Regions from separate parts of the Nonomuraea fastidiosa genome, predicted to be linked through region 1. Evidence: riboswitches for the same ligand, from Rfam matches in the RefSeq annotation. Region 1 holds a riboswitch; each other region holds the start of a gene.
What was found. A riboswitch is a leader RNA that binds a small molecule or an ion and turns the genes downstream of it on or off. The one in region 1 is predicted to bind cyclic di-AMP.
Positions count from the first base shown of each region.

Region 2: another riboswitch for cyclic di-AMP. It lies ahead of ACFMQL_RS40255 (glycoside hydrolase family 25 protein); the one in region 1 lies ahead of ACFMQL_RS04995 (hypothetical protein).
Region 3: another riboswitch for cyclic di-AMP. It lies ahead of ACFMQL_RS06500 (hypothetical protein); the one in region 1 lies ahead of ACFMQL_RS04995 (hypothetical protein).
Region 4: another riboswitch for cyclic di-AMP. It lies ahead of ACFMQL_RS12365 (C40 family peptidase); the one in region 1 lies ahead of ACFMQL_RS04995 (hypothetical protein).

Region 1 is NZ_CP170570.1:1,110,926-1,115,128, forward strand. Features, by position in the region: gene ACFMQL_RS04985 (DeoR/GlpR family DNA-binding transcription regulator) at 1-236, shown strand, start outside; gene galT (galactose-1-phosphate uridylyltransferase) at 233-1,312, shown strand; cyclic di-AMP (ydaO/yuaA leader) riboswitch at 1,383-1,524, shown strand; gene ACFMQL_RS04995 (hypothetical protein) at 1,530-2,486, shown strand; gene ACFMQL_RS05000 (TIGR03620 family F420-dependent LLM class oxidoreductase) at 2,641-3,549, opposite strand; gene ACFMQL_RS05005 (TetR/AcrR family transcriptional regulator) at 3,695-4,203, shown strand, end outside.
Region 2 is NZ_CP170570.1:8,721,239-8,725,441, reverse strand. Features, by position in the region: gene ACFMQL_RS40260 (SDR family oxidoreductase) at 52-804, shown strand; gene ACFMQL_RS40255 (glycoside hydrolase family 25 protein) at 989-1,732, opposite strand; cyclic di-AMP (ydaO/yuaA leader) riboswitch at 1,744-1,889, opposite strand; partial or broken gene ACFMQL_RS40250 (malate:quinone oxidoreductase) at 2,078-2,581, opposite strand; gene ACFMQL_RS40245 (FAD-dependent oxidoreductase) at 2,594-3,280, opposite strand; gene ACFMQL_RS40240 (hypothetical protein) at 3,466-3,768, shown strand; gene ACFMQL_RS40235 (NAD-dependent epimerase/dehydratase family protein) at 3,945-4,203, shown strand, end outside.
Region 3 is NZ_CP170570.1:1,451,217-1,455,419, reverse strand. Features, by position in the region: gene ACFMQL_RS06510 (MDR family MFS transporter) at 48-1,505, shown strand; gene ACFMQL_RS06505 (DUF5302 domain-containing protein) at 1,542-1,754, shown strand; cyclic di-AMP (ydaO/yuaA leader) riboswitch at 1,923-2,064, shown strand; gene ACFMQL_RS06500 (hypothetical protein) at 2,258-2,857, shown strand; gene ACFMQL_RS06495 (alpha/beta fold hydrolase) at 3,096-3,941, shown strand; gene ACFMQL_RS06490 (winged helix-turn-helix transcriptional regulator) at 4,094-4,203, opposite strand, start outside.
Region 4 is NZ_CP170570.1:2,736,284-2,740,486, forward strand. Features, by position in the region: gene ACFMQL_RS12355 (RDD family protein) at 1-898, opposite strand, end outside; gene ACFMQL_RS12360 (amino-acid N-acetyltransferase) at 984-1,553, opposite strand; cyclic di-AMP (ydaO/yuaA leader) riboswitch at 1,831-1,978, shown strand; gene ACFMQL_RS12365 (C40 family peptidase) at 2,101-3,030, shown strand; gene ACFMQL_RS12370 (LuxR C-terminal-related transcriptional regulator) at 3,088-3,300, opposite strand; gene ACFMQL_RS12375 (hypothetical protein) at 3,691-3,933, opposite strand.

The sequences.
Region 1 (4,203 bases):
CCGGGTTCACCACGCCCAACCTGCTGGAGTCGGAGACCGACAGGGAGCTGGTGGCGGCGGCGAGCCGGCTGGTCGTCCCGGCCGACCACACGAAGTGGAACACGGTGGGCATCAGCACGATCGCCGAGCTGGACGAGGCCGACGTGGTCGTCAGCGACGCGGGCCTGCCGGAGGAAGCACGTACGGAGCTGGCTGAACGGGCCGGCGAACTGATCATCGCGGAGGGCTCGTCGTGAAGCGCACCATCACCCATCTCGCCGACGGCCGGGAGCTGATCTACTACGACCGGCGCGACGACGCCGACAGGAGCGCGATCGACCGCCGCCGGCTCGACCCCCGGCCGCCGGCCTTGGAGCTGCGCTACGACCCGCTCACCGAGGAGTGGATCGCGATCGCGGGGCACCGGCAGACGCGGACGTTCCTGCCGACCGGCGGCACGGCCGAGTGCCCGCTGTGCCCGTCGTCGGACGAGCGCGCGACGGAGATCCCTTCGTACGACTACGACGTGGTCGTGTTCGAGAACCGCTTCCCCTCCTTCTCCGGAAATTTCGGGACTTATGAGGCCGTGGGCGGGCTGAGCGAGGTCCGTCCGGGTGTGGGGCGGTGCGAGGTCGTGTGCTTCACCTCCGACCACGACTCCTCCTTCTCCGCGCTCTCCGACGAGCAGGTGGTGCTGGTCATGGAGGCGTGGGCCGACCGTACGGCGGAGCTGTCCGGCATCGAGGGCGTCGAGCAGGTCTTCTGCTTCGAGAACCGGGGCGCGGAGATCGGCATCACCATCGCGCACCCGCACGGCCAGATCTACGCGTACCCGTACGTCACGCCCAGGACGAAGCTGCAGCTCGGAGCCGCCGAGCGCTACAAGGGGCCGGGGAACCTGTTCGCCGACGTGCTGGCCGCCGAGCGGGCCGAGGGCACGCGGGTGGTCGCCTCGAACGAGCTGTGGACGGCCTTCGTGCCGGCCGCCGCGCGCTGGCCGTTCGAGGTGCACATCTATCCGCACCGGCAGGTGCCGGACCTGGCGGCGCTGACGGACGCCGAGCGCGCCGCGTTCGCGCCGCTCTACACCTCGGTGCTGCGGGCGTTCGACGGGCTGTTCGGGGTCGTCATGCCGTACATCTCGGCCTGGCATCAGGCGCCGGTGCGTACGGGGCGCGATCTGGCGTACCTGCACCTGGAGCTGTTCTCCATCCGGCGGGCGCCCAACAAGCTCAAGTACCTGGCAGGCTCGGAGTCGGCGATGGGGGCGTTCGTGAACGACGTGCGGCCCGAGGAAGCGGCGCGCATGATCCGATCACAGATCGATCACTAATAGATTTCTACTTAAGGTCGCATGACTCATGATCTACCACTAATATCCCCATATGCATCGGCCGTAACGCGGCTGATGCCCGCCTAATCCTGGGCGCGTCGCCCGGGAGCCGGGGACCCAACCGCACCTTGGGGTGAATCCGCTACGGCGGTAGGGAGCGACTCCCATGCCCGAACCCGTCAGCTAACCCGGCCGGCAGAGGGAGAGGAACTCATACGTGGCGGCTTCGTCCCCCGCGAAACTTGCCATCGGTCTCATCGCCGCCGCCGCCATCGCCGTCCTCCCGGCGCACGCGGCGACGGCCGCCCCGAAACCGAAAGAGTCCGAGCTCCGCGCTCAGCTCAAGCAGCTGAACAGCAAGGTCGACAAGCTCATCGAGAAGTACAACCTCAAGCGCGTCGAGCTGGCCAAGGCACAGGAGGCCGCCAGAGCCGCGCAGGCCAGGCTGGCCGCCGCCGAGCAGACCCTGGCCGCCGCCGAGCAGCGGGTCGCCGAGATCGCCCGCCTGCGCTACCAGAACATCGACCCGTCGCTGCCCGGCTTCATGATGCCGGGCGACGCCGGCACCGCGGCCCTGCTCGAACAACTCACCGCCGAGCAGCAGGCCATGGTGGCGAGCGTCGCCAAGGCCCGCGACGAGCGCAAGAAGGCCAGCGATGAGGCCGCCGCGCTGACCGCCAAGATCAAGAAGGACGCGGCCGAGGTGGCGAAGCAGCGCCGCGAGGCCGAAGGCGTCATCAGCGACATCGAGAAGAAGCTGCGCGACCTGGTGCCGGTCGCCACGGGCCGCAGGTCCAACGGCACCTGGGCGCCCGAGCTGCCCGGCGGCCCCGACAACATCACCCCGCGTACGCGGCTGATGAAGGCCCAGATCGAAAAGAACTTCTCGCTGCCGTACACGGTGGGCTGCTTCCGCGCGGGCTCCAGCGGTGAGCACCCGCTCGGCCGCGCCTGCGACTTCATGATGAGCACCGGCGGCACCATGCCGACGCCCGCCAACAACGCGCTCGGCGACCGCATCGCCGAGTGGGCGCTGCAGAACAAGGACAAGCTCGGCGTGAAGTATGTGATCTGGAAGCAGCGCATCAACTCCGGCACCGGCTGGCGCGCCATGGCCGACCGCGGCAGCATCACCGAGAACCACTACGACCACGTGCACATCTCGATGAACTGAAACCAGGGGATGACCAGGGGATGACCAGGGGATATCGCATCTGGTGATGTACATCCACGAATCGAGACGGCGTTTGCGCCGGCGGCCCCTATGCGGTTGAGCGTTCGGAGTGCCGGGTCCGCGATGGGGCCCTGGGTCGCCTGAACTGACAGCCTCACCCCCATCCAGGAGGCAATGCAGACGCAAGGTGTTCGAGTTGCTCGATGGCCGTGGACATGTCATCTGCGAGGGGATGGACAAGCACGTGGTCGGCGCCGGCGTCGAGTTGCGCTTGAACACGCGCGGCGATGGCGTCCGGGGTGCCCCACGCGACCAGCGCGTCGACCAGCCGATCGCTTCCTCCGTTGGCCATGTCCTGGTGGCCATAGCCGAGACGTAGCCAATTGCGCGCGTACGGCGAATCGGAGCTGATCTTGCCTCGGTACCGCCGCGCGATGGCACGGGCTTGCTCAGGATCGGGTTCGATGACGAACGCCTGTTCGGGGATGAGCAACTTGTCGCTCCCCAGGGCCTCGCGGACGAGCGCGGTGTGTTCGACCGGGGCCGCATACGAATGGACGCCGTCGGTGCGGTCGCGGGCCAGTTGCACCATGCGGGGCTGCAAGGCGGCCAACACCCGGACGAACGGCGCAGCCGGCGGGTTGCGCGTCATCGCTTGGTCCATCTCGTCGAGATAGTCCCGCATGACCTTGAGGGGACGGCCGTAGTCCAGCCCGCCGGCTTCGACCAGAAGCCGTTGGCTGACGCCTATTCCGAGGACGAACCGTCCGGGGTAGGCCTCGGCCAACGTCGCGGCGCCGCCCTGCATTGTGGCGGGATGACGCGCCCAGATGTTGGCGATTCCGGTACCGATCAGCAAGTGCCTGCTCGCGGCGAGTTGAATGCCTGCGTTGGCCAAGGCGTCCTTGCCGCCGATTCCTTCAGGCCCCCATAGCGAGCCATACCCGAGTTGCTCAATGCGCCGCACCGCGTGGCGCCAGCTTTCGACCGGGGTGTCATGGAAGCGGCGTCCGCCAAGCCACACTCCCACGCGTCCCAGCTTCGCCTTCACTTCTGTGATCACTGCCGTAGCCTCCTTGCCACACGACGGCCGCCATCCGGGGATTATCTCCGGTAAGACTGACCGTATCCGGAGACAGTCCCCGCTACAATGGTTCGAGCGGAAGGGAGCAATGGGCGACAAGAGGGCATCGCGTGCAATGCGGGCAATGCGGGCAGACGCGCAGCGCAATCGGGAAAGGCTGCTCGCTGCGGCGAGGGCAGCGTTTGCGCGCGCGGGCGTGGAGACCTCGCTCGATGACATCGCCCGCGACGCCAACGTGGGTTCAGGTACGCTCTACCGCCACTTCCCCACCCGCGAGGCTCTGGTGGCGGCCGTACTCGACGACCGTTACGAAGCCCTCGCCGCCGAGGCCGCCAGGCTTCAGGCTGAGCACTCACCAGGGGAGGCGCTCGTGGCCTGGTTGAAGCTCTTCGTCAACCACCTCATGACGTATCGAGGGCTGGCAGCGAGCGTCGCCACCGTGCTCCACGACGAAACGTCGCCGCTGTACTCGGCCTGCCATGCCATGCGCGCCGCTGCGTACGAACTCGTCGCGACGGCCCAGCGCGGCGGCGCCGTCCGGGATGACATCGACGCCTCGCAGGTCCTTCACCTGGCCGCCGGTGTCGCCTGGGCCGGCGAGCAGTCGGCCGCCGACCGGGCCGGTGTGGAGCA
Region 2 (4,203 bases), 7.6 Mb from region 1:
GCGCCGGGCGCGGAGGGGAGGGTGGCGTGGACCGTTCCGAGGAGGCGCGTCATGAGGGTCGTGGTGGTCGGTGGGACCGGCCTGATCGGATCGAAGCTGGTGAACAGGCTGTCGCGGGACGGCCACGAGGCGCTGGCGGCCTCGCCGCGCACCGGGGTGAACACGCTCACCGGCGAAGGGCTGGCCGAGGCGCTGGAAGGGGCGGAGGTGGTGGTCGACGTGTCGAACGCGCCGTCGTTCGAACCGGCCGCCGTGCTCGGCTTCTTCGAAACCTCCACGGGCAACCTGCTCGCCGCCGAGTCGGAGGCGGAGGTCGGGCACCACGTCGCGCTGTCCATCGTCGGTACCGAACGCTCACCGGACAACGGCTATTTCCGGGCCAAGGTCGCCCAGGAGCGGCTGATCGAGAAGTCGGGCGTCCCGTTCTCGCTGGTGCACGCGACGCAGTTCTTCGAGTTCGTGAAGGGGATCGCCGACGAGGCCGACGATGGGGGAGTGGTGCGGATCGCGCCGGTGCTGTTCCAGCCGATCGCCGGGGACGACGTGGCGGCGGTGCTGTGCGAGGTCGCGGAGGGGCCGCCGCTCAACGGCCGGATGGAGATCGCCGGGCCGGAGCGGGTCAGGATGGACGAGTTCTTCCGCGAGGCGCTGGCCGCCCTGGGCGACCCGCGCGAGGTGGTCGCCGATCCGGACGCTCGCTACTTCGGCAGTGAGCTTGCCGAGCACTCGCTCGTTCCGCTGGGTGAGGCACGGCTCGGCGGGATCCGGTACGGGGATTGGGTCGCCGCCGCTGCCGCCACCTGACGGCCCCCGGATCGTTCACACAGGCCACGAGGAGGCCGCCCGTCTGCGTGCAGAAGCCGCGCGACGGTCCTGTCGTGCAACAGGACCGTCGCGCGGCTTCATGGGCGGGCCCGGCGCGCAGGTCGAGCCCTGGGAGGGTTTCCGCGCCGGGCGTTCAGCGGACCGGCGGGGGAGGGGGTCCGTGTCAGGCGGACTTGCGGCCGAGGGCGCGGAGCTGGTCGGGCGTCAGCGAAGAGACGTTCTGGTCGATCGGCGTTTCGGTGTACTGGTGGATCGTCCAGGTCTTCCAGTCGGCCGGCGGGGTGACCGCGCCCTTGGCCCGGCTGTAGTGGGCGACCCACAGCGGGTACTGCGACAGGCCGTGGCCATAGGTGTTGGCGAAGTTCCAGCCGCTGTAGAAGATCGGCTTGACGCCGGTCTGCTTCTCCACGTACGACAGCCACGCCTTGGCCCAGGCGTTGACCTCTTCGACGGACTTGCCGTCAGTGGTCTCCAGGTCCAGGACCAGAAGGTCGCCAGGCTTGGCGGGCTGGGAGTTCACCGTGGCCAGGAAGTGGTTGGCGTCTGCGATGGGGTCGTTGGCGGGGTGGCCGTAGTGGTACGCGCCGCGCACGATGCCCTTGCTGCCGAGCTCACGCCAGTGCCTGGCGAAGGAGGAGTCGACGAAGTCGGTGCCCTCCGTGGCCTTGATGATGCCGAACTGCGCGGAGCTGGACCTCCAGTCGTACTGCGGCTCGTAGTGGGAGATGTCGAGACCGTAGGTCAGGGAGCGAGCCTGGTGCTGGGAGGTGTGCTGCGTGGCCTCGTGCGGGGCACCGTGGTCGGCGGTGGAGGCGTGGGCGGTGCCGGTGACGGCGGTGACGGCGGCGAGCACGGCTCCGCCGAGCGCCAGTCCGAGGCGCTTGCGGTTGTCGGCAAGCTTGGGCATGCGGGGTTGACTCCTTGCTTCCATGCCGCCTACCGGGTTAGCTGACGGGTTCGGGACTGGAAGTGCCCTACGGACGCCGCCAGGGGCGGGCGTCCGATTCACCCCGGAAAGGTGGGTCCCCGGTTCCGCGAGAACGCGGATTCGGCGGCCGCACGCCATCGGGAAGGCGTACGGTCCGGTCAAAGATGCGAGGTAACGCGTGGGCGTCCCTCGACCCGCAAAAGTACATAGTTAGCAAAAGTATCCGCAAGCATCCTAAAGGGATTATCTTCGCATTGCGCGAGTTACCCGCCCGTAAGCCCCATGTCGCCGGGGTTTCTGAACAGGTAAAGTTTTTCGCTCTGCTCAGTCCAGGCCCAGCGTCCTGGCCGTCCTGCCGGCCGTCTCCCGCGCCGGCCCGGGCTGGTCGGACAGCATGGTCCCGTACGTCGGAACAAGCTCGCGCAAAGCGGGCCGCCAGCCCGGCAGCCGGTCGGGGAAGGCGCGTTCGAGCACGTCCAGCATGATCGCCACGGACGCGGACGCGCCCGGGGATGCGCCGAGCAGGGCGGCCAGCCCGCCGTACGCCGACGTCACCACCTCGGTGCCGAACCCGGCGATCGACCCGCGCCCGTGCACCGGCTTGACCACCTGCACCCGCTGGCCCGCGGTGATCGGCTCCCAGTCGCCCGCCCGCGCCTGCGGGACGAACCCGCGCAGCGCTCGCAGCCGGTCGCGGCCGGTCTGTGCGAGCTGCCCCACGAGGTAGCGCAGCATGTCGCGCTCGGCGTGGGCGGCGCCGAGCAGCGTGGGCAGGTTGCCGGGGGTGATGGAGCCCGGCAGGTCGGTGAGGCGGCCGCGCTTGAGGAAGCGGGGCGAGAACTAGTCGCGTTCGCCCGCCAGGTCGCGCACCCGCAGCCGCCACGACCTGCGGTCACGGGAGAGCGAGCGCACCTCGTGCCCGGTCCGCACCTCGACACCGTCGCGTTCGAGTGCCGCGAACAGCCGCCTGGTCAGCACGCCGTAGTCGACGTCGGTGCCGCCGCGCGAGCGGCACAGCGCCACCTCCTCGCCCGCGGGGCGGCCGGCGAACATCAGCGGCAGCAGCTCCGCCATGGCGTCGCGGTCGCGTACGAGCTCCAGGCCCTCGAAGAGCGGGTGCCCGCGCAGCGCCGCGTGACGCAGCCGCAGGTGCTCGGCCCCGGCCGCGCCCCGGGCGAACGAGAAGTGCGGCACCGGCCGGATGAAGCCCGCCGGATCGCCGAGCGTGCCCTCTTCCACCAGCGTCGCCCAGAGCTGGCGGGAGAGCTGGAACTGCTCGCTGATCCTGATGGCGCCGGTCACGTCGATCGAGCCGTCGCCGGTGAGCGGCGTGTAGTTGAACTCGCACAACCCCCCGTGCCCCGTGCCGGCGTCGTTCCACGCCGACGAGCTCTCCAGGCCGAGGCCGTCGAGCCGTTCCAGCGCCAGCACCGACCAGTCCGGCTGAACGCGGCGCAGCAGCACGCCGAGGGTGGCGCTCATGACGCCGCCGCCGACCAGCACCACGTCGTAGCCCTCGGTGACCACCGCGCGCCGCGCTCCCCACAACTCGTATGACAGGTTTGCTACTTGTATAACGGCCCCCGCGCGCGGCCCGGGATCCGGCGTAGCGTGGATCAAGCAAGTGCCCGCCAGGTTGAGGAGGCGATCACGGTGCACCCGGTCTGTTGACGGCCCCATCCCGGGGCGTCACGGAGCCGAAAGGTGACCGTATGAGCAAGACCGACAAGACCCGGCCCTGGTGGGTGAAGCTGGCCGACGCGCCGATGGTGTACTGCCGGCCCGTTCACGACCACCGCGACGGCGCCTGCACGCTGCCCGAGCGGATCGACCGCGAGAGCGCCTCGCTCTCCCGGCGCCTGAGCGGCTGCTACTGGCGGGCGACCGATGCGTTCCTGTTCGGTGAGGGCCGGCTCAACGGGGGCCGCGAATGGGCCCTCTACCGTCGCGAGACGCGCCGTCGCGAGCGCCGCCAGGCCCGCCACGAGCTGCGTCGGCGCCGCGACGACGGCTGACCGTCCAGGGGTCCGGCCGGAAGGCCGGGCCCCTTTTCGCGTACAGCAAACGGATAGATTGTCGATTCGGATGAGTCATCCGCTTTTCTGGTACGGTCGAAGCAGAGGCCGGAAAGGGCGCACGCCCGCCTCCGCCCTCGCGATGTCTCCTGACCGTTGAAAGGAAGCGAACGACCATGCGCATCTTCATCACCGGCGCCAGCGGCTACTTCGGCGGCGCGCTCACCGAGCACCTCATCGCCGCCGGTCACACCGTCGAAGCCCTCGCCCGTTCAGACCGCGCCCGCGACCGCGTCTCCGAGCTGGGCGCCACCCCCGTCGCGGGCAGCCTGTCGGACACCGGCGTCCTCCACGAGGCCGCCGCCCGCAGCGACGCCGTCGTGCACGCCGCCGTCGACTACGGCGACCGGGACATGCAGAACGTCGAGCAGCCGG
Region 3 (4,203 bases), 340 kb from region 1:
CATATCGAAGGCTTGACATGTAAAGACTTACATATCACTCTTCACATGTGAGCAATGACAAAAAGGGTGACGGCATCCTCCTGTTCGCCGTCCTCGGCGGCATGTTCCTGGCGATGCTGGACCAGACGATCGTGGGTACGGCGCTGCCGCGCATCGTGGCCGAGCTGGGCGGCGGCACGCTCTACACGTGGGCGGTGACCGCCTACCTGCTGACCTCCACGGTCACCGTGCCGCTGTACGGCAGGCTGTCGGACCAGCACGGCAGGAAGCCGCTGCTGCTGATCGGCATGGTGGTGTTCCTGATCGGGTCGGCGCTGTGCGGGGCCGCGCAGGACATGACGCAGCTCATCGTCTTCCGCGCGCTCCAGGGGCTCGGCGCGGGAGCGCTGATGCCGCTGTCCCTGGCGCTGGTGATGGAGATGTTCCCGCCCGCGTCCGGCGGCGCCCGCGTCCAGGGGGCCATCGGCGCCGTGATGGGGCTGACGTACCTTGCGGGGCCGTTCCTCGGCGGGATCTTCACCGACCAGGCGAGCTGGCGCTGGGCCTTCTACGTGAACGTGCCGATCGGCGTCGTGCTGGTGGCGATCATCGTGCTGCGGCTGCCGTACCGGCCGGGCACCGGCGGCGGCCGGCCCGACTACGCCGGCATCGCGGTCTTCACCCTGGCGGTCACCTCGCTGCTGCTGGGCCTGACCGAGAAGGGGCTGGACGGCCACACCTGGACCGACGCCGCCGTGGCCGGGCCGATCCTGCTGGCGCTCGCGCTGCTGGCCGTCTTCGTGGCGGTCGAGCGGCGGGCGGCGAGCCCCATCATGCCGCTGGAGCTGTTCGCCAACCGCTCGTACACGCTGGTCAACCTCACCTCGTTCGTCACGGCCTTCTCCATGTACGCGGGCGTCGTCTTCCTGCCCCGTTACTTCCAGGAGGCGCTAGGCGCCAGCGCCACCGCCTCGGGCCTGCGCATCTACCCGCTGACGCTGGGCATGGCCGCGGGCAGCGTGCTCATGGGCGCGCTGATGTCGAAGAGCGGCCGGTACAAGCCGTGGCTGCTGGTCTCGCCGTTCCTGCTGGCCGCGGGCGCGCTGCTGTGCCTCAACCTCTCCGTGGACAGCGCGGGCGTGGCGGTCGCCCTGTGGATGCTGCCTCTGGGGCTCGGCATGGGGCCGATGCTGTCCGGGCTGACGGTGGCCGCGCAGCAGTCGGTGGAGCCGCGGCACCTCGGTACCGCCTCGGCGAACCTGACCTTCTTCCGGCAGATCGGCGGCTCGGTGGCGCTGGCCATCGGCGGCACGCTGTATTCGGCGGAGTTCGCCGCGAGCGTACCCGTGGCGGGCGAGGCCGCCGCGCACGCCTCCGCCGCCGCACTGGTCGTGCCGTCACTCGGCGTGACGGGCGCGGTGATCGCACTGGTCGCGCTGGCCGCCCTGCCGGACCGGCGGCTCACCCGCCCGGGAGCGCCTGCCCGGCCGCAGGAGAGCGCGGTGGAGGCCGGTTTCGCGTCATGAACGGCACCATGCGAAGCTGTCAGTATCCCCAACACCATGGAGGTCCTCATGGCGGATACACCGGAGCCGGAAGTCAGCGAGACTCCCGAGGACGAGATGAAGCGCAAGTTCCGCGAGGCGCTCGAACGCAAGCGCAATCAGCAGGCGGGCTCAGGCGCGGGTGGCAGGGGCTTCGATCCATCGAAGATTCACGGGACGCACGGTCCGGCCGCCAGCAAGAGATCGTTCAGGCGTAAGAGCGGCGGCTGAGAAAGCGAAATCCCAAGGGGCACGGCATGCCGTGCCCCTTTCGCATTTCATTCCCGCCGAAGGTAGATCTTTTGTCCGATTCGTGGTGAAACGTTTGCGGGTGTCCGATCCCGTCGTTAGAGTGTTCGCCATTACCAGCCGGTGACCTAGTCCTTACCCAAGACGGACGACCGGCTGGCGCCGAATCCCGAACCTTTCGGGAACCGGGGAACCACCCTCCCCTTGGGGTGAATCCGGCCCCCGTGGCCGGTAGGGCAACTCCACCGCCCGAACCCGTCAGCTAACCCGGTAGGCGTGATGGAGAGGATTGCGTATCACATGTGTCACCAGCGTGTCGTACTCGCGGACCGCTTCGTGTTGACGGCCGCCTGCTGAGCGGCCCCCTTCCCCAGGCTCATCATTTGCGCCGCGCGTAGCGCGCGGGTGCTCTGCCCCGCTGCGCCCATTTCCCCCGAGAGCCCGGCGTAACTCCCCCTGTCCCCTCGTGAAGGGTTAGCTGCTTCATGTCTGCCCGTTTTGGCCTGCGTTCCCTCGCCTCGCTGACCGCCTGCTGCGCGGTCGGCATGACCATCGCCGGCACGGCGGCCCATGCCGACACCAAAGACGAAAAGATCCTGCTCAAGGGCTCGACCACGGCGTCCTACTTCTGGGACGACGGCTCCGGCCGGGCCGGTGACACGGGGCTGCCGGCCAGCGGCAAGCCCATGCAGAAGGGTCTTGCGGCCAGCCCGAGCTGGCCGCTGATGACCGAGGGATACGTGGTCTACAAGGGCAAGAAGGCGCCCTTCTTCGTCGGCGACCGTGGTCCCGGCGAGCCCTCCAATCGCGGCATCATGCTCGACCTCGACGCCAAGACGTTCGCCGAGCTGACCGGCGGCACGTTCAACCCGAACACGCTGCACGTCGACGGCATCGGCGGCCAGGGCCACATCAAGGTCGAGTACGTCATCACCAAGTGGGGCCCCGGCGTGGGCAAGAAGAACCACCCGGTGCCGTTCTCGACCGGCGCCTGGTCCAGGCGCGACAGGAACCCCGCGCCCCCGCCCGAACAGGACGAGCAGGACCAGCAGGCCGGCGGCCGCTCGGTACCCGCCGCGCGCTGACCCGGCGTCCACGCCGTCCGCTGACGCGCACGTCCCCGTCCCCGTGCGGCGTCGCGGATGTGCGCGATCGCCGCGCCGGCGTGCCTTCCCCCTCCGCGCGCCGGCGCGGCGATTCGCGGCAACGGATCTGGCGCGGGCCTGTCATGGCGGCTCGCCGGCGTGCTGCGCGCGTTTCGCGCGCTATTGGCGGACGAATGCCCGCTTTACGGACCGCAACCAGAATGACATTCTGATCGGCGTGACGACCCGTGTAGCCGCAAACGGCATTGAGATCGCCTACGACAGCTTCGGCTCACCCACAGGGCGGCCGCTCCTCCTGATCATGGGGCTCGGCGCCCAGCTCATCCAGTGGGACGAAGGGCTCTGCCGGCTCCTCGCGGAGCAGGGACACCACGTCGTACGGTTCGACAACCGCGACGTGGGCCTGTCCACGCACTTCCACGACGCGGGCGTGCCCCGGCCGGGGGAGCCCGCGCCGTACCGGCTGGAGGACATGGCCGACGACACCGCCGCGCTCATGGACGCCATCGGCTGGCCGTCCGCGCACGTCGTGGGCGCCTCGATGGGCGGCATGATCGCCCAGACGCTGGCGATCAGGCACCCCGAGCGGGTGCGGACGCTCACCTCGATCATGTCCACGCCGGGACCCGACGTCGCCCCGCCCACCCCCGAGGCGATCACGGCGCTGATCACCCCGCCGCCGAAGGACCGCGCCGGGGTGATCGACCAGTCGGTGGCGACCTGGTCGACGATCGGCTCGCCGGGCTACGAGATGGACGAAGAGGCCGTCAGGGAGCGGGCCGGGCTGGCCTACGACCGCTGCTTCGACCCCGCGGGCACGGCCCGGCAGTTCGCGGCGATCAGGGCGTCGGGCGACCGTACGGAGGCGCTGGCGAACGTCCGCGTCCCCACGCTGGTGATCCACGGCGAGGCCGACCCGCTGATCCCGGTGGCCGGCGGCCGCGCCACGGCGGAGGCGGTGCCGGGGGCGCGGCTGGTGACGTACCCGGGGATGGGGCACGACCTGCCGAAGGCCCTCTGGCCCGGCATCGTCGCCGAGATCACCAAGCTGACCTCGGCCTGACCACCGGCCGGCGGCCCGCAACCCTGCGCCCCGGGCCGCCGGCCGCTCCCCGCCTGCCCGCGCCGCCCGCCGCTCCCCGCCCGGCCGTGCCGCCGTTTCAAGCTCACCCGCGTCACTCGCCGCTCCACGCCTGCCCGCGTCGCCCTGAGGCTTCACTTGCCGGTGCTCGACGCGTACTTCTCGCGGCAGCGCATGATCTCGTTGACGTTGCGCTCCGCCCAATCCGCCACCACCGAGATCGGCCCGTGCAGCGAGCGCCCGA
Region 4 (4,203 bases), 1.6 Mb from region 1:
CCGGCGCGCCCGGAGGCTGCACCCCGATCGGCTGGCCGTAGGGCTGACCGTAACCGGGCTGCCCGTAGCCCTGCTGACCGTACGGCTGCGGCTGGCCGTAGCCCTGCTGCCCGTACTGCTGCTGAGCGTCGTAGCCCTGCTGACCGTACCCGGGCTGCGCGTAGCCCGGCTGGGACGGCTGCTGCTGCCCGTAGCCCTGCTGCCCGTACTGCTGCTGAGCGTCGTAGCCCTGCTGACCGTAGCCGGGCTGCGACTGGGGCTGCTGCCCGTACTGCTGCTGGGCGTCGTAGCCCTGACCGTAACCAGGCTGGGACTGCGGCTGCTGACCGTACCCGGGCTGAGACGGGGGCTGCTGTCCATAGCCGGGCTGGGACTGCGGCTGCTGGCCGTAGCCCTGCTGGCCGTACTGCTGCTGGGCGTCGTAGCCCTGCTGGCCGTAGCCCGGCTGCGACTGGGGCTGCTGCCCGTACGGCGCCTGCTGGTCGTAGCCCTGCTGGCCGGAGGGGGCCTGCTGGCCGTAGCCGGGCTGGGACTGCGGCTGCTGCCCGTAAGCCTGCTGCTGGGGGTCGTAGCCCTGCTGGGGGTAGCCCTGCTGGCCGTAGCCCGGCTGCGCCTGCTGGCCGTAGCCCGGCTGGCCGTAAGGGGGTTGCTGCTGGCCATAGGGGGGCTGCTGCTGGCCGTATCCCGGCTGGGACGGCTGCTGCTGGCCATAGCCGTACTGCTGTTGTCCGTACTGGGGCTGCTGCCCGTAGGCGTCGTCCGCCCGGTAGCCGACCACAGTCGCGTCCGGGTCGGGCGCGCCGGGGTGGCGGCCCGCGTTCTGCGGCCCGTAAGGGGTGCCGGGTGCAGAATTCTCGCCGGATTCGTCCTGTGGATACGGCGGCTGTCCGGTGCTCACCGTGTCACCTCGCTTCAAGTGCGCATGTGGCACGTGTCAGGACACATGCCTGTGCTGCCCAACGTATCGACATAGGTATCAACAATCACCTTTCCGTCTGGTCAGGGTCCGCGTCACCCGATGTCAGATGGAGCAGCATGCGGGTGTTGCCCAGGGTGTTCGGTTTGACGTGTTCGAGATCGAGAAACTCCGCCACACCCTCGTCGTACGAGGCCAGCAGTTCGGCGTACACCTCGGGTGAGACCGGCGTGCCCTGAATCTGGCGAAAGCCGAGCCGGGCGAAGAAGTCGACCTCAAAAGTCAGACAGAATACACGCCTCAGACCCAGATCCTTCGCCTGCTGTATGAGCGCCGAGACGATCCGACGGCCGACGCCCATGCCCCGGCACTCCGGATCCACGGCCACCGTCCGGACCTCGGCGAGGTCCTCCCAGAGCACGTGGAGCGCGCCGCAGCCGACGACCTGCCCGCCCCGTTCGGCCACCCAGAACTCCTGTACGTCCTCGTACAGGGTGACGGTGGCCTTCTTCAGGAGCCGCGGGCCCGCTCCCGCGTAGGTGTCCACAAGCCTCCTGATGGCCCGCACATCGGGTGTGCGGGCACGCCGGACCACCACCGCGGTCTCGGCTGCTGTCAGTTCGGCCACCTGCTCCATGGCCCTCCAGGGTACAGATGTCATTACGGCTCGGCCGTAACTCCCACGTCTCGCCCCATGCTGTAACAACTCGTGCTCATCCGAGCACGCGCTCCGAGCAGGCGTGCAGCCCATCCGAAGTTGCGCCAAATCCGGCATAAAACCGGTTCTGTACGGCCAGGCACGAGATCACCTTGTGACCCTTCGGTTGTGAAACCTCAACAGAGTCGGCAGTTCTGGTTGAGCACGAACCCGGAGTGCATTAGTGTCCAGCGACGATGTTCCCCGCGTGTCGCGCGCGGGCGACACGCCTAATCCTCCGCAGGGAGGAGCCGGGGAACCGCCGGTGGCGCCCCCAACGCCACCCGGGGTGAATCCGCACCACCGGTAGGGCTGCTCCGGCCCGAACCCGTCAGCTAACCCGGCAGGCGCCGATGGAAGGAGCTGGTTGGTGAAGCGTACGCGCGAGCGTGAGAGGACGACGGCGGGCAAGCACGCCCGCCCTCCGAAACGCGCCGCACGGCGGTCCCGCCTGCTCGGTGTAATAAGTGTCACACTCGCGGCGTTCATGGCCGCGACCCCCGTCGGCTCGGCATCCGCCGACCCCAAGCCCTCGCTTCAAGACCTGGCCAAGCAGGTCGAGAAGATGCACACCGAGATCGAGCAGCTGACCGAGCAGTACAACGGCCAGCGGGAGAAGCTCAAGAGCGCCAAGAGGGCCGCTGAGGCCGCGAAGAAGACCCTGGCCGCCAGTGAGGCCGATCTCGCCGCCAAGCGCGCCAAAGCGGCCGCCTTGGCCGAGAACGCCTACATCACCGGCGGGCTCAGCCGCATCCTGGCCTTCGCCACCTCCGACGACCCCGACACGTTCCTCGACCGCGCCGCCACCACGTACGTGCTGGAGCAGCAGCAGGGCGAGGCCGTCAACCAGGTCACCAGGGCCCGGCAGGCCGCGGAGCGCGCCAGGGCGAGCGCCAAGACCCGCATCGACGAGGTCCAGAAGCTGATCTCCGACCTCGGCGCCAAGCGCGACAAGATCACCAAGCTGGTCGCCAAGGTCGAGAGCAACCTCTTCCGCCGGGCGCTCGGCGAGGCGGGCCGGCCCGGCACCCGTGCCCAGCGCGTCGACCTGCCCATCCCGGGCAGCGGCAAGGCCGCCCAGGCCGCGAGGTGGGCGCTGACGCAGCAGCTCAAGCCGTACGTCTGGGGCGCCGACGGCCCCAACTCCTATGACTGCAGCGGCCTGGTCATGGCGGCCTACCAGCAGGTCGGCATCTCGCTGCCGCACTACACCGGCAGCCAGTGGACGGCCGGACGGCACATCGACCGCTCTGAGCTGCGGGCCGGCGACCTCGTGTTCTTCTACAGCGACCTGCACCACGTGGGCATCTACCTCGGCGGCGGCATGATGATCCACGCCCCGCGCACCGGCGACGTCGTCCGTATCGCCTCCATCGCGAACAGGCCCTACGCCGGCGCGGTCCGCATCGCCGACTGATCCGCCGCCAATGAGCGCCCGTCGCCCGGCCCTGACCGCCGGGCTTGATCGGCGCGGCTAGATCAGCTGGCGGCGGGCCGCCCAGGCCACGGCCTCGATCGCCGTGGCGACGCCGATGCGGTCGCAGATGACCCGCAGCCGCCGTCGTACGGTGCGGCCGCTGATGTCCAGCCGCCTGCCGACCCTGTCGACCGTGACCCCTTTGGCCAGCTCCGCCAGCAACGCGAGATCGGCGTGGCTGAGTTGAACATCCTCAGTGAGCACTTCCATCGGGAGCCCTCCCCCCAACAGCGCAGAACGTGGGCCTCTCGACCGGACCCAGGTTGCTCCTCGCAGACCGTAAACGCATCTCGGAAAGGTCGTCAAGCAATGACGTCTTCCATACTTGACCAGCACTATTGACATGATCCGAAATATGTGACGCCCTGACGATAAAGCGCTACAGATCGGTGTCTCCTGAGCGGTCTCGCGAGCCTCACCCCCTTCGGGAAACAACGGCTCAGGCGGCCGTCGATCTTCGGGAATCGATCCGTTCGATGGTGAATATCAGCGTGATCCGCACGCGCGTTACCGCGAGCCGAGCGCACGCGGACCGCTCTTCCGCATGTGCGGGGGACGGCTCGCCGAGCGCCGCCGCTCAATGACGCCGCGCCCCTGACCTCAGGGTGACGCTGAGTGAAAGATCCCCAGGTCAGCGACTCGAATCGGTCCTCCGCCCGGCCCACCCGGCCGCAGCGGGCTGCGCGTGCCGGTGAGCCTGCCCTCCACCCCGCGCATGCAGGAGCGGCTCAGGCAGCACAGCGAGACGCCGATCGAGGCGCCGCCCGAGTAGCGCGACCGCAGGGCGGAGCCGGCCTGCCCGCCGCCCGTCATGGTGATCAGCCGGTCGTCCGGCGCGCTCATGCGGCGGGACCAGCTGAAGCGAGGTGGCGGACCGCGGACTTGACCCGGTGCTTACAGACGATCAGTTGTCGGAAACCGGACGGGCCAGAATGGCGTTCGACGGCTACTACCGGGGACCGGCCGTGCACGCCCCGGAGGCGCGCTCCTGAGCGCTCCAACGCGCATTCCAGAGCGGCCCGGGCAGATTTCGGTCGAGAAGGCGCCGAGTGGGGGACGGCGGCCGCACCGTGCAAGGCGCGGAGCGGCCCCCGCCGTGAAAAGCGCGCAACG